One region of the Niabella ginsenosidivorans genome, then DNA from elsewhere that is predicted to be linked to it. Evidence: riboswitches for the same ligand, from Rfam matches in the RefSeq annotation. Region 1 holds a riboswitch; the other holds the start of a gene.
The links. A riboswitch is a leader RNA that binds a small molecule or an ion and turns the genes downstream of it on or off. The one in region 1 is predicted to bind S-adenosylmethionine.
Positions count from the first base shown of each region.

Region 1 (5,855 bases):
TCGCTCATTATTTTTATTTTATTGTCACCCCTTCAGCGTGACGGGTTATAAATTTTTTGATTGCTTCAGTAATCTGTTCAAATTCCAGCAGGAAACCATCGTGCCCGTAATCGGATTGAATATGCCGCACAATAGCATCAGGGACGTGCTCTGCTATAAAATCCTGCTCTTCCGGCGGAAACAGGATGTCGCCTTCAAGGGCCAGCACCAGCGTTTTTGCTTTTATTGATTCCAGCGCTTTTATAACACCGCCACGCCCACGGCCCAGGTTATGGCTGTCCATGCTTTTGCTGAGCATATAATAACTGAATGCATTAAAACGTGCGGCCAGCTTTGTTCCCTGGTAGCGCTGATAGCTTTCGCTCCGGAAAGATTCCAGGAGGTCATCCGTAAGCTCCGACTGTGTTTTATTGTAAGCCGTGGCATTCCGGTAGGAGAGCAGTGCAATGCCCCGTGCCACTTCCATACCTTTTAATCCTGCATCGTCCGATTGGCGCTGCCAGGTCTGATCGGCCTCAATAGCAAAACGCTGCGACGCATTGAACGCCCTGCCCCACGGAGAATGCATTGCATTGGTAGCTAAGGGAATAATGTATTCAAATAACTCCGGATCCAATACTGCCCATTCCAGTAACTGCTGACCGCCTGTGCTGCCGCCAATGCCTATTTTTATCCGGGTGATGCCAAGTTCTTTTTGCAAAAGCTGGTAGGCTCTTGCCATATCACGGATCGTGAAAAAGGGAAAATCATGATAGTAGGGCCTGCCGGTAGCAGGATCTACATCCAGCGGGCTGCTGCTGCCATAACAACTGCCGGGCATATTTACGCAGATAATAAAATCCTTTGCCGGATCAAAAATCTTTCCTTTCCCGATCATTTCCGGCCACCACTCATGCGGAACGCTGTTGGCGGTAAGCGCATGAAAGATCCATATGATATTGGATTGATCCCCGTTAATGGTCCCATATGTTGTATAGGCCAGGCGCAGGTTATGAAAAATATACCCGCTTTCCAGTTGGAAAGGAGCCGGATATGTAAATGTTCTTTGTTGCATTCTTTCTTAAGAAGGCCTGCAGGAGTTTAAACCCTTACAGGCCGCTGATAAGTTTATTTGGATACTGCGGCAAATGCCTGTTCAAAATCTGCTTTGATATCATCAATATGTTCAATGCCTGAGCTGATGCGGATAAGGTTATCCAGAACACCGGCCGCCTTTCTTTCCTCCTCGCTCAATTGCTCGTGGGTAGTGGAGGCGGGATGGATGGCCAGGGTTTTGGTATCTCCCACATTGGCCAGGTGACTTACCAGCTTTAAGCTGTTGATAAATGTTTTTCCGTTTTCCAGGCCACCTTTAATGCCAAACTGCAATACCCCGCCGGCACCATTGGGTAAATATTTTTTTGCCAGCTCATGGTAGGGGCTGCTTTCCAGACCCGGATACCAGACGAAATCGACCTGGTCATGCTGCTCCAGCCATTTTGCCAGGGCCAGCGCATTATCAACGGTACGTTGTACGCGCAGTGAAAGCGTTTCCAGCCCCTGCAGCAACAAGAAGGAATTAAACGGGCTCTGGGCCGGACCGAAATCTCGCAGCCCCTCAACCCGGGCGCGTATGGCAAAAGCTATATTGGGCAGCCCCAGCGGGTTGCCTTCTCCAAATACCTGCCAGAAGTTTAATCCGTGATAACCTTCGGATGGTTCAGAAAACTGGGGAAACCTGCCATTGCCCCAATTGTAATTACCGCCGTCCACAATAACACCGCCAATAGAAGTCCCGTGCCCGCCGATCCACTTGGTGGCAGCTTCCACCACAATGTTGGCGCCGTATTTAATGGGTTGAAACAAATAGCCACCCGCTCCAAAGGTATTATCCACGATCAGCGGAAGGTCATATTCTTTGGCCAATGCAGCAAACTGCTCAAAATCCGGAACGTTCAGCTTGGGATTACCCAGTGTTTCAATATAAATAGCCTTCGTTTTGTCATCAATTAAAGGCCGGAAGCTTTCTACCTGGTCATCTGCTGCAAAACGCACGTCAATGCCCAGCCTTTTAAAAGATACTTTAAACTGGTTAAACGTACCTCCGTATAAAAAGGGAGAGGTTACAAAGTTTTCTCCTGCCTGTAACAGGTTTGTGATCGCCAAGAACTGAGCCGCCTGGCCGGATGCGGTGGCCAGCGCTGCCACTCCGCCTTCCAGCGCGGCAATACGCTGCTCAAATACATCCGTAGTGGGGTTCATGATGCGTGTATAAATATTGCCAAATTCCCTCAGACCAAAAGATTGGCGGCATGCTCTGCGTTTTTAAAAACATAAGAAGTGGTTTGGTAAATAGGCACTGCACGGCTTCCGGTAGTGGGATCTGCCTGCTGACCGGCGTGTACCTGTAGCGTGTCGAAATGTAATTGGTTGCTCATAATCGTTTTATGAATTTAGATAAAGTGGATAATTAAGCTGGAAAGTATACCGGGTTCTGCAACCCGTTTCGGGGATAAATAATTGTATATGCCTGCTAAGGCATACAGCAAATGCAACAACACATTACAGAAGTAATGCAATGAACAGTAATTGATCTTGTTGTCATTTGTTTCATGAGGACAACGAAGTTAGTAGCGTTTTGTTTCATTTCAAAAAAAATTATAACAGGAAGCCGGTGTTGTCCGCAAAAAAGCCCACCCGATAAACCAGATGAGCTCTTATTGTAAATACCTTATTTAATAGCTGACTGACTTATCTCTCCATCCGCCAACTGACGGACTGGTTGGAATTGGCACCTTGCTCAATGATCTTTTGCAGGTTGCCAAGGCTTCATTGGGCCAAACCCTCTGCCTTTCTTGATAAGATCCCGTTAGTAACGGGAAAATTTTAAAGAACCCTGACCGCCGGCCGGCGGACCGCCGCAAAGTTAGTAAAATGAAGGCAAAGAAAAAAACAACCCCTTATATTCAATGCCCTGTTTCTTTTCCTTCTTGGTTTCAGTTTAAAACTGCGGGCTCCGTCATTCATCCTGCTGTTAAGGCCTGTTTCTGAGCGTGCGTTTTTTAGCTGCAATAAACGTTCGGTAACCCCGGCCATTAAAAACAGCAGGCAACCAGCTTAAACAGCAGGTTTATAATCCATGGTTTTCGCTGAAATGATGTCTTGTGCCTGTCATGCGTAAAAGCCTGTGTGAGAATTAAGTATATAAACGATTGTTAGTTTTTTATTTAATTTTTGAATAAAATCTAACATATATGGTTTTATTGATTCTTAAAGAATTGTTTTTTTGTTTAAAATATATTTTTTTTAGATTTTTTCAAATTATATTTTTGCGCTCTAAACAAAAAAACAATACCCAACATGCTTACAAAGCCATTTGAAATTCCGCCGGCACAATTGCTTGCTATCGGCCTTAACACAAACAAAACCATACACTATCAGTCTGACCCGGAAGAACTGGTAGAAGCTACCCTCAGTAATAAACAGGGCATGTTGAGCCATACCGGGGCGTTGGTGATCAGTACCGGCAGGTTTACGGGCAGGTCTCCAAAGGATAAATTTATTGTGAAGGACACGATAACGGCTGCCACTGTTGACTGGGGCAATTTCAATAACCCTATTGATGAACCGTATTTTGACCGGATACTGGAAGATGTGCAGCATTATTTAAACCAGCAGCACGAGCTTTGGATACGCGATTGCTACGCCTGCGCTGCGCCCGAATACCGGTTAAACATCCGCGTGGTCAATGAGCTGCCCTGGATGAACCTGTTTGCCCATAATTTATTTCTCCGGCCCACAGCCCGGGAACTGGAGCATTTTGCACCGGAATGGCATATTCTTTCTGTTCCCGGGCTGGAGCTGGATCCTGTGCGTTGTGGTATAAGGCAGCCCAACGCCACCGTTATAAGTTTTAAGCTTAAACTAATCCTTATTGCCGGCAGCAGTTATACCGGTGAAATAAAGAAAGGGGTCTTTTCTGTTTTGAATTACCTGCTGCCGGAAACCCATAATGTGCTAAGCATGCATTGTTCCGCCAATGTTGGGCAAAAAGGAGATACAGCCCTGTTCTTTGGCCTGAGCGGCACCGGCAAAACCACTTTAAGCACAGATCCCAGCCGCCGGCTGATCGGCGATGATGAACATGGCTGGGACAGCACCAGGGTATTTAATTTTGAAGGAGGCTGCTATGCAAAATGCATTCATCTTTCTAAAGAGAAGGAACCGGAAATTTATAATGCCATTCAACCAGGCGCCCTGGTTGAAAATGTGACCTTCTACCCCGGAACCAATATTATTGATTTTGACGACGCCTCCATTACAGAAAATACAAGGGTTGCTTATCCCCTTGATTTTGTTGCGCAATCTGTACCCGGAGAAAGCGGCGATTCGCCCAGGAATATTTTCTTTTTAACCTGTGATGCTTACGGGGTGCTGCCGCCCATAGCCCGTTTAACAAAGGAGCAGGCGCTGTATTATTTTATAAGCGGCTATACGGCTAAAATTGCCGGAACAGAGGCAGGCATTACTGAGCCCAAAGCCACATTCAGCGCCTGTTTTGGTGCCCCGTTCATACCTCTGCATCCCGGCAAATATGCTGCGCTGCTGGGAGACAAGATCAGCCGGGATGGCGTAAAAGTATGGATGGTGAATACCGGCTGGACAGGCGGTGCTTACGGTACCGGCTTCAGGATGCGGCTGGCTGATTCCAGAGCCATGATCCGGGCAGCATTGAAGGGGGAACTTGACCAGGTGGAATATCATAAAGACCCGGTTTTTAGCCTGATGGTACCTGATACCTGCCCCGGCGTGGATTCAAAAATTTTGACGCCGCGAAATACCTGGGATGACGTTGCTGCTTATGATGCGCAGGCAAAAAATCTTGCGGAAGCATTTATGCGCAATTTTGAATGTTATGCCAACCTAGTACCTACAGCAGTAAAGAATGCTGGTCCAAACATTTAAAAGCATGAGATCTAAAACACAGGTATATGCAGGACCGCTGTAAAAGGCGGTCTTTTTTTATATTAAGGTGTGCTCCTGCGGGTTGCCTCAGGGATATCTTTTTTCTCATATCTCCGGCTTTTTGTTTTTTAGAGTCCTCTCTATGCCAAAACCCCGGTCCCTTTTATATACGAAACAAAAAAGCGCTTCCATTAACAGGTATCAGTTTTTCAGCTCCGTCAGCAACATTCCCTCCGGTCATTGATCGCACCCGTTCAACCACATTTTTAATATTGCGGCGCTGCGCGCCTTTTTAAGGCCGGGGTTGTTGGCTGCTACGGATATCTGGCTGTTCTGCAGCCAGGCTTCAGCATAACGCATGGTAAAGGCGCAGCGCACCAGAAATGTGCATAGACCTATCGAAAACCATCACAGAGCCGCAGCGCGGCGTAATATAAGTTTCCGTTGTTCCGGATCACGCTGGTATGCTGCTTCCTGTAATAGCTTTTAAAGAAAATATTTGTCTTACAATAGCCTTTATACAGAGGCCGACAAATCTGACGATTTCTTCCTCTAATACCTTAAGTTGACGGCTATTGGTGCCTGCACTTGCCGGAGAATAAATTTACTGTTTTGCTCCGGTTAATCAGCAACTGTTCTTTATAATCCAGTTCTCCTTGTATTAACCCGCGTACTGTGTGAAAAGAAAAAGCAATAAAAAATATTTGTTCATTTCAGTATTTTATTTATTTTTGGATTGAATACGTATTCAATCTGGTAAAATTGCAATACAACATTGGCAAAAACAATCCATAAGAACAGCAGAAACTATACATCTGAAGATGTAGCAAAAATGGCAGGTGTATCACAGGCCACTGTTTCAAGAGTGTTTGCCGGCGGCGCCAATGTTTCCGAGAAGAAACGTAAGAAAA
Region 1 covers NZ_CP015772.1:3,265,771-3,271,625, reverse strand. Annotated here, with positions in the region: gene A8C56_RS13565 (homoserine dehydrogenase) at 1-8, opposite strand, end outside; gene A8C56_RS13560 (homoserine O-acetyltransferase family protein) at 14-1,054, opposite strand; gene A8C56_RS13555 (O-acetylhomoserine aminocarboxypropyltransferase/cysteine synthase family protein) at 1,108-2,241, opposite strand; gene A8C56_RS25295 (PLP-dependent transferase) at 2,271-2,417, opposite strand; SAM riboswitch class I at 2,728-2,844, opposite strand; gene pckA (phosphoenolpyruvate carboxykinase (ATP)) at 3,340-4,944, shown strand; gene A8C56_RS13540 (LacI family DNA-binding transcriptional regulator) at 5,720-5,855, shown strand, end outside.

Region 2 (5,855 bases), 180 kb from region 1:
GAGGCACTGACGTAAGCCCCTATTGCGATGAATTTGGTGGTGCCATTTTAAATGCGACCATTTCACTGAACGCCAGCGCTACCATTGAAACCACCGATGATGGAAAAATCTCACTGGAAGCAATGGACCGGAATGAGTCGGAACAATATGAATGGACGCAATCCTTACCGTTAAACGGCCGGCTGGATCTGCTGAAAGGTGTTTATAACAGGATACAAAAGGACTATCCTTTTCAAAACGAAGGATTTAAGCTAACCACTTATGTAGATGCGCCGGCAGGCTCCGGTCTTGGTACTTCTTCTACCCTTGTGGTAGCCATTGTTGGGGCTTTTGTAGAACTGCTGCAATTACCGTTGGGAGAATATGACATTGCGCACTATGCCTATGAAATAGAACGGAACGACCTGCAGCTGGCCGGGGGGCGCCAGGACCAGTATGCGGCTACCTTTGGCGGTGTTAATTACATGGAGTTTTATGCACATGATAAAGTTATTGTAAATCCGCTGCGCATCCGGCAGCGATACCTGGATGAACTGGAAAATAATTTGTTACTTTATTACACCTCCACCAGCAGGGAGTCGGCCAAGATCATTATGGAGCAAAGTAAAAATGTTACCCAGAAAAAAGGCCAGTCTATTGAAGCCATGCACCAGCTAAAGCAGCAGGCCCAGATGATGAAAGAGGCATTGCTCAAAGGCCAGCTGGATGAGATCGGGAAGATCCTGGATATCGGCTTTGAGCAGAAACGGCGCATGGCAGCCGGTATCAATAATGAATTAATTGATACTATCTATGAAACCGCAAAAAAAAACGGGGCTTCCGGCGGAAAGATCAGCGGTGCAGGCGGCGGTGGCTTTATGATCTTTTATTGCCCCGGCAATACCAAATACAGGGTAAGGGAGCGCCTCCTGCAATTTGGCGGCACCTCCCGCACCTATCAATTTGTAAAACACGGATTAAAAACCTGGACAGTATAAACTATGAATGATCAGATAAAATCCCTGGTACAGGCATCCATTGATGTAAAAAAACAGGTACTGGATAACGAAGCGCTTTTACAAACAGTAGAGCAGGTGGTTAACCTTATTGTTGACGCTTTTAAGAATGGAAACAGTGTGTACTTTTGTGGCAATGGCGGCAGCGCAGCTGATGCGCAGCACCTGGCTGCAGAGTTCAGCGGCCGCTTTTATAAGGACCGCAAAGCCCTGCCGGCAGAAGCATTGCACTGCAATACCTCCTATCTTACTGCGGTAGCCAACGATTACAGTTTTGAGCTCATCTATTCCCGCATCATTGATGGCATTGGCAAAAAGGGTGATATATTGATTGGCCTGAGCACTTCCGGTAATTCAGCCAATATTGTTAAAGCCTTTGAGCAGGCCAAGACCAAAGGGCTCATCACTATTGGTTTTACTGGTACCACCGGCGGCATTCTGAAAACCACCAGTGATTATCTTATTAATGTACCCTCATCAGATACGCCCCGCATACAGGAATGCCATATGTTACTGGGTCATAGTATTTGCCAACTCGTGGAAGAAAGATATTTTAACGAAGCGGTCACTGGTTAACTGTTATTGAATGTATCGGCACAAACCATCGACTATGGACAATGAACTATCGACCAGTAGTCAGTTATCAGTTATCAGCCATAAACCATGAACTATTAACAAATTCAGATGCTTCAGAAACGCCTGGAAGGGAACTGGAAAAATGCACAGGAAGCAATTATTCTTGCAGGAGGGCTGGGCACCCGCTTAAGAGAAGCTGTGCCGGACCTGCCCAAATGCATGGCGCCCGTTGCCGGGCAGCCTTTTCTCTATTATGTGATCAATTACCTGCGCAGGCAGGGCATACAACGCTTCATTTTCAGCCTCGGTTACCGGCATGAGGTCATAGAGGCCTATCTGCAAAAAGAGTTTTCAGCTTTGCAATATCAATGCTGTGTGGAAGAGGAACCGCTGGGAACAGGAGGCGCCATTCACCTGGCATTAACAAAAGCCGATGGGGAGCATATTTTTGTGATGAACGGAGATAGCTTTTTTGCTTTTGATGCGGAGAAAATGCACCAACTGCATACAACAGCAAAAGCCGCATGTACACTGGCGCTGAAGCCAATGCAGGATTTTGACCGGTATGGCGTGGTAACGCTGGATGCCTCCGGCCACATTACCAGTTTTAAAGAAAAACAGTATTATGAAAAGGGCCTGATCAATGCCGGTGTTTACCTCGTAAGTAAACCGCAGCTCTTTGCAAAACAGTTCCCATCAAAATTCTCCTTTGAGAAGGATTATCTGGAACAGTACGTTAGCGAAGGAAAATTCTGCGGCTCAGTTGAAGAAGGCTATTTTATAGACATCGGCATTCCCGCAGATTACACCAAGGCCGGGAAAGACTTTCAACCGAAACCCTTTGAGCTGTCCGGGATCACAAAAGACTGGACCCTGTTCCTGGACCGGGACGGGGTGATCAATGAAGAACGCCCGGGCAACTATGTATTGCATAAAGGAGAATTTGAATTCTACAAAGGCGTGCCCGAAGCCATTGGAAAATTCACCCATTATTTCAAGCACGTCATTATTATTACCAATCAGCGGGGAATCGGCCGCGGGCTGATGGATGAACAGGCATTGTATGGCATTCATGAGCTGCTGAGCGGAGCTATAAAAGATTCCGGCGGGCATATTCCTGCCATCTATTATGCCACTGCAGTTGATCCAAAGGATTTTTTCCGCAAACCCAATCCCGGCATGGCCTTACAGGCAACTGAAGACTTCAGCGATATTGATCTTTCAAAATCGATAATGGTAGGTAATAACCTGTCTGATATGAAACTTGGGAAGAACGCGGGGATGCGCACCATCTACCTTACCACCACCAATGAACCGGAAACATTACCGCATGCCTTTATTGACCTGCAGCTTCCGGATCTTAAATCCCTGGCAGACCGCCTGCCCTGATCACATATGCAGATAATAAGGTTTTAAAAGCGCTGTAAATTCCGGTGAATATTCCTTCCCGCTGCGTATGAGTATCCTTTGTTTTACTGCCGGTACCTTCGTGAAAGAACCTTTTACCATGATCCTGAAAGGAGAATGAGCGGCCGTTTGCTGTACAAAGCAGATCCTGTTTATAAAAAGACCGCATTGGCCCAGTTCGTCTGCCAGCTCCGCTTCTCTTTTTGCAGGGAACAATAAGAAAAACAAGCCACCGAATTGTAACTGTTTTTTCAGTGCCCCTGCCAGATCATGCAGGGATAGCCCTTCATCATGATGCGCAATATTCCTGCCGGCACTTGTTCCCTTCAGGTCAGCCTCATAAAATGGCGGATTGCTGACAATAACATCATAGCGCGTATCAAAACCGTACTCCAGCACATCGCCGTAAAGCACTTTTATCTGCTGGCTCCACGGGCTTGCTTTTACATTGGCAAGTGCCCGGGTAAAATCGGTTTTCTGTATCTCAATAGCGTCTATAGGTGCGGTATTGCTTTGGGCCATCATCAGGCTCAACAGGCCTGTGCCCGTGCCAATATCAAGGATCCGCTCATACTTGCCGGTCAGCTGACGGGCAGTCCAGGCTCCGAACAGGCAGGCATCTGTTGTTACCTTCATGGAGCAGCCTTCCTGGTGCACAACAAATTGCTTAAACTGAAAATAAGAATTTGGCATAAGCAAAGATGCAGAAAAGTTCATTTCCTGCATAAGAAGAAAAGCCGGTCAGCAGGGTGAGCAAAATATTTTTTTTTGTAACCATGCTGACAGGGAACACAAAAAAGTAAACAGCCCCTGTTTTACCACTCCTTCTTCAAAAACAAACTGCTTTTCGGGAGGCTGAAATAAGGATATCCGGCCCCACCAGGGCACAATACCAGTAGCAGCATGTTATAAAATTTATGTTAAGCCCCTTTAGGGGCGATCTTTTAATGGTTAATAAATGCCCCCCGGGGATTCCGGCCTGTGCATCCTGAAAACCAGTACGGTACTGAGCTTCAGCCGGAATTTTTATGATGATGCCAGGGGAATACATTTGTTTTGCAATAAACGGGAACCCAATCATTAACAGCAAAAGCATTCACAATGACTTACTGACCCTTTAAATTTTCATATAAAAAATTTGGCGCTTTCAGACAATAGTCTATAAATTTGCAAGAGTTCTTGAAAAGATTCTTATCCAGAAAGACCGAGGGACTTGACCCGATGACGTCTTGGCAACCTCCGCTTAGCGGGAAGGTGCCACCTTCAACCATTCACCTGTGGCGAATGGAAAGATAAGTTAGTAGTACAGCATCCATTTATGATAAAATAATTTGAATGCGCTTCTGGCTTGTCAGGAGCGCATTTTTTTGGCTCCCGGCTGGTCACCATCGTTTGCTCTGGACGAATCTTCAGGAAAATTATTCATCGTTAAAAAGTAAAAAATGAAAGAGCAAACAAAGATCCTGCACAGTATTCCCGCAGACGCATTAACCGGGGCCATCTCTACCCCTATTTACCAGACATCCACTTATGTTCAGGAAGCACCGGGCATTAACAAAGGTTATGACTATTCCCGCACCAACAATCCTACAAGGGCTGCCCTGGAGCAGCTTATTGCGGAACTGGAAGGCGGCAGCAACGGTTTTGCCTTTGCCAGCGGGCTGGCTGCAATAGACGCGGTAATAAAACTGCTGAGCGCCGGCGATGAGATCGTAGCTGTTAACGATATTTATGGCGGCGCGTTCCGGCTGTTCACACATATTTACCGGAAGCTGGGCATTACTGTACATTATGCAGACACAACAGATGCAACGAATGTAGCAGCAGCGATTACTCCGAAAACAAAGCTCATCTGGATTGAAACGCCCACCAATCCTACTTTAAAGATATCAGACATCCGGGCCATTGCAAAAACGGCAAAAGCTGCCAGCTGCCTGGTTTGCGTAGACAATACCTTTGCTTCCCCTGCTGCGCAGAAACCCATAGAACTGGGAGCAGACCTTGTAGTGCACAGCGCTACCAAATACCTGGCAGGGCACAGCGATGTGATTGCAGGGCTGGTAGTAACCCGTACAAAAGAGCTTGGAGAAAAAATAAAATTTATCCAGAATGCAAGCGGTGCCATATTAGGGCCCTTTGACAGCTGGCTCACCATCCGGGGCATTGAAACACTCCCGCTGCGGGTGGCGCAGCATTCCCGCAACTCGCAGGCAATTGCCGACTTTCTGACCACGCAGGGCTTTGTCAATAATGTGTACTACCCGGGACTGGCCACACATCCCAACCATGCAATAGCCCGGCAGCAACAAAAATATTTTGGAGGCGTTGTCAGCTTTGATCTCCGGATTGATGAAACAGCAGTTGCCACGCAACTGGTGCAATCAACCCGGTATTTTAAACTCGCAGAAAGCCTGGGAGGTGTAAAGAGCCTGCTTTGCCTGCCCTGTGAAATGACGCATAAATCCATTCCTGCTGCTATCCGCCGCCAATCGGGCGTTTCAGACAGTCTCATCCGGTTATCTGTTGGGCTGGAAGATGCAGACGATCTCATCGAAGACCTGAGCACCGCCATCAAAAAAACGGCCAGGAATTTTGCCATACTGGTATAGTGAACAATAAGAGAACCGTTCCCCGTAGCTCACAGGTTTGTTCATCAGGAGGAACGGTTCTTTTTGCCTTAATAAGCGCTTGCTTCATCTAATTCCCGGCTGGAAGATTCCGGCAATTGCAGCTGCACCGCATCTGTAAAGCTTTTCATTTGTTCCAGGCTGGTAGCGCTCACTATAGGCGCCGTAACAGATGGCCGGCTCAGCAGCCATGCCAGGGCTACAGCCGCAGGTGTTGAGCGGAGCTCTCCGGACACATGATCCAAAGCCG
Region 2 covers NZ_CP015772.1:3,086,055-3,091,909, forward strand. Annotated here, with positions in the region: gene A8C56_RS12855 (GHMP family kinase ATP-binding protein) at 1-977, shown strand, start outside; gene A8C56_RS12860 (D-sedoheptulose-7-phosphate isomerase) at 981-1,571, shown strand; gene A8C56_RS12865 (HAD-IIIA family hydrolase) at 1,680-2,960, shown strand; gene A8C56_RS12870 (tRNA1(Val) (adenine(37)-N6)-methyltransferase) at 2,961-3,671, opposite strand; SAM riboswitch class I at 4,167-4,277, shown strand; gene A8C56_RS12880 (trans-sulfuration enzyme family protein) at 4,421-5,587, shown strand; gene A8C56_RS12885 (aldo/keto reductase) at 5,656-5,855, opposite strand, start outside.
Region 2: linked by a shared signal. The riboswitch ahead of A8C56_RS12880 (trans-sulfuration enzyme family protein) and the one ahead of A8C56_RS25295 (PLP-dependent transferase) in region 1 are both predicted to bind S-adenosylmethionine.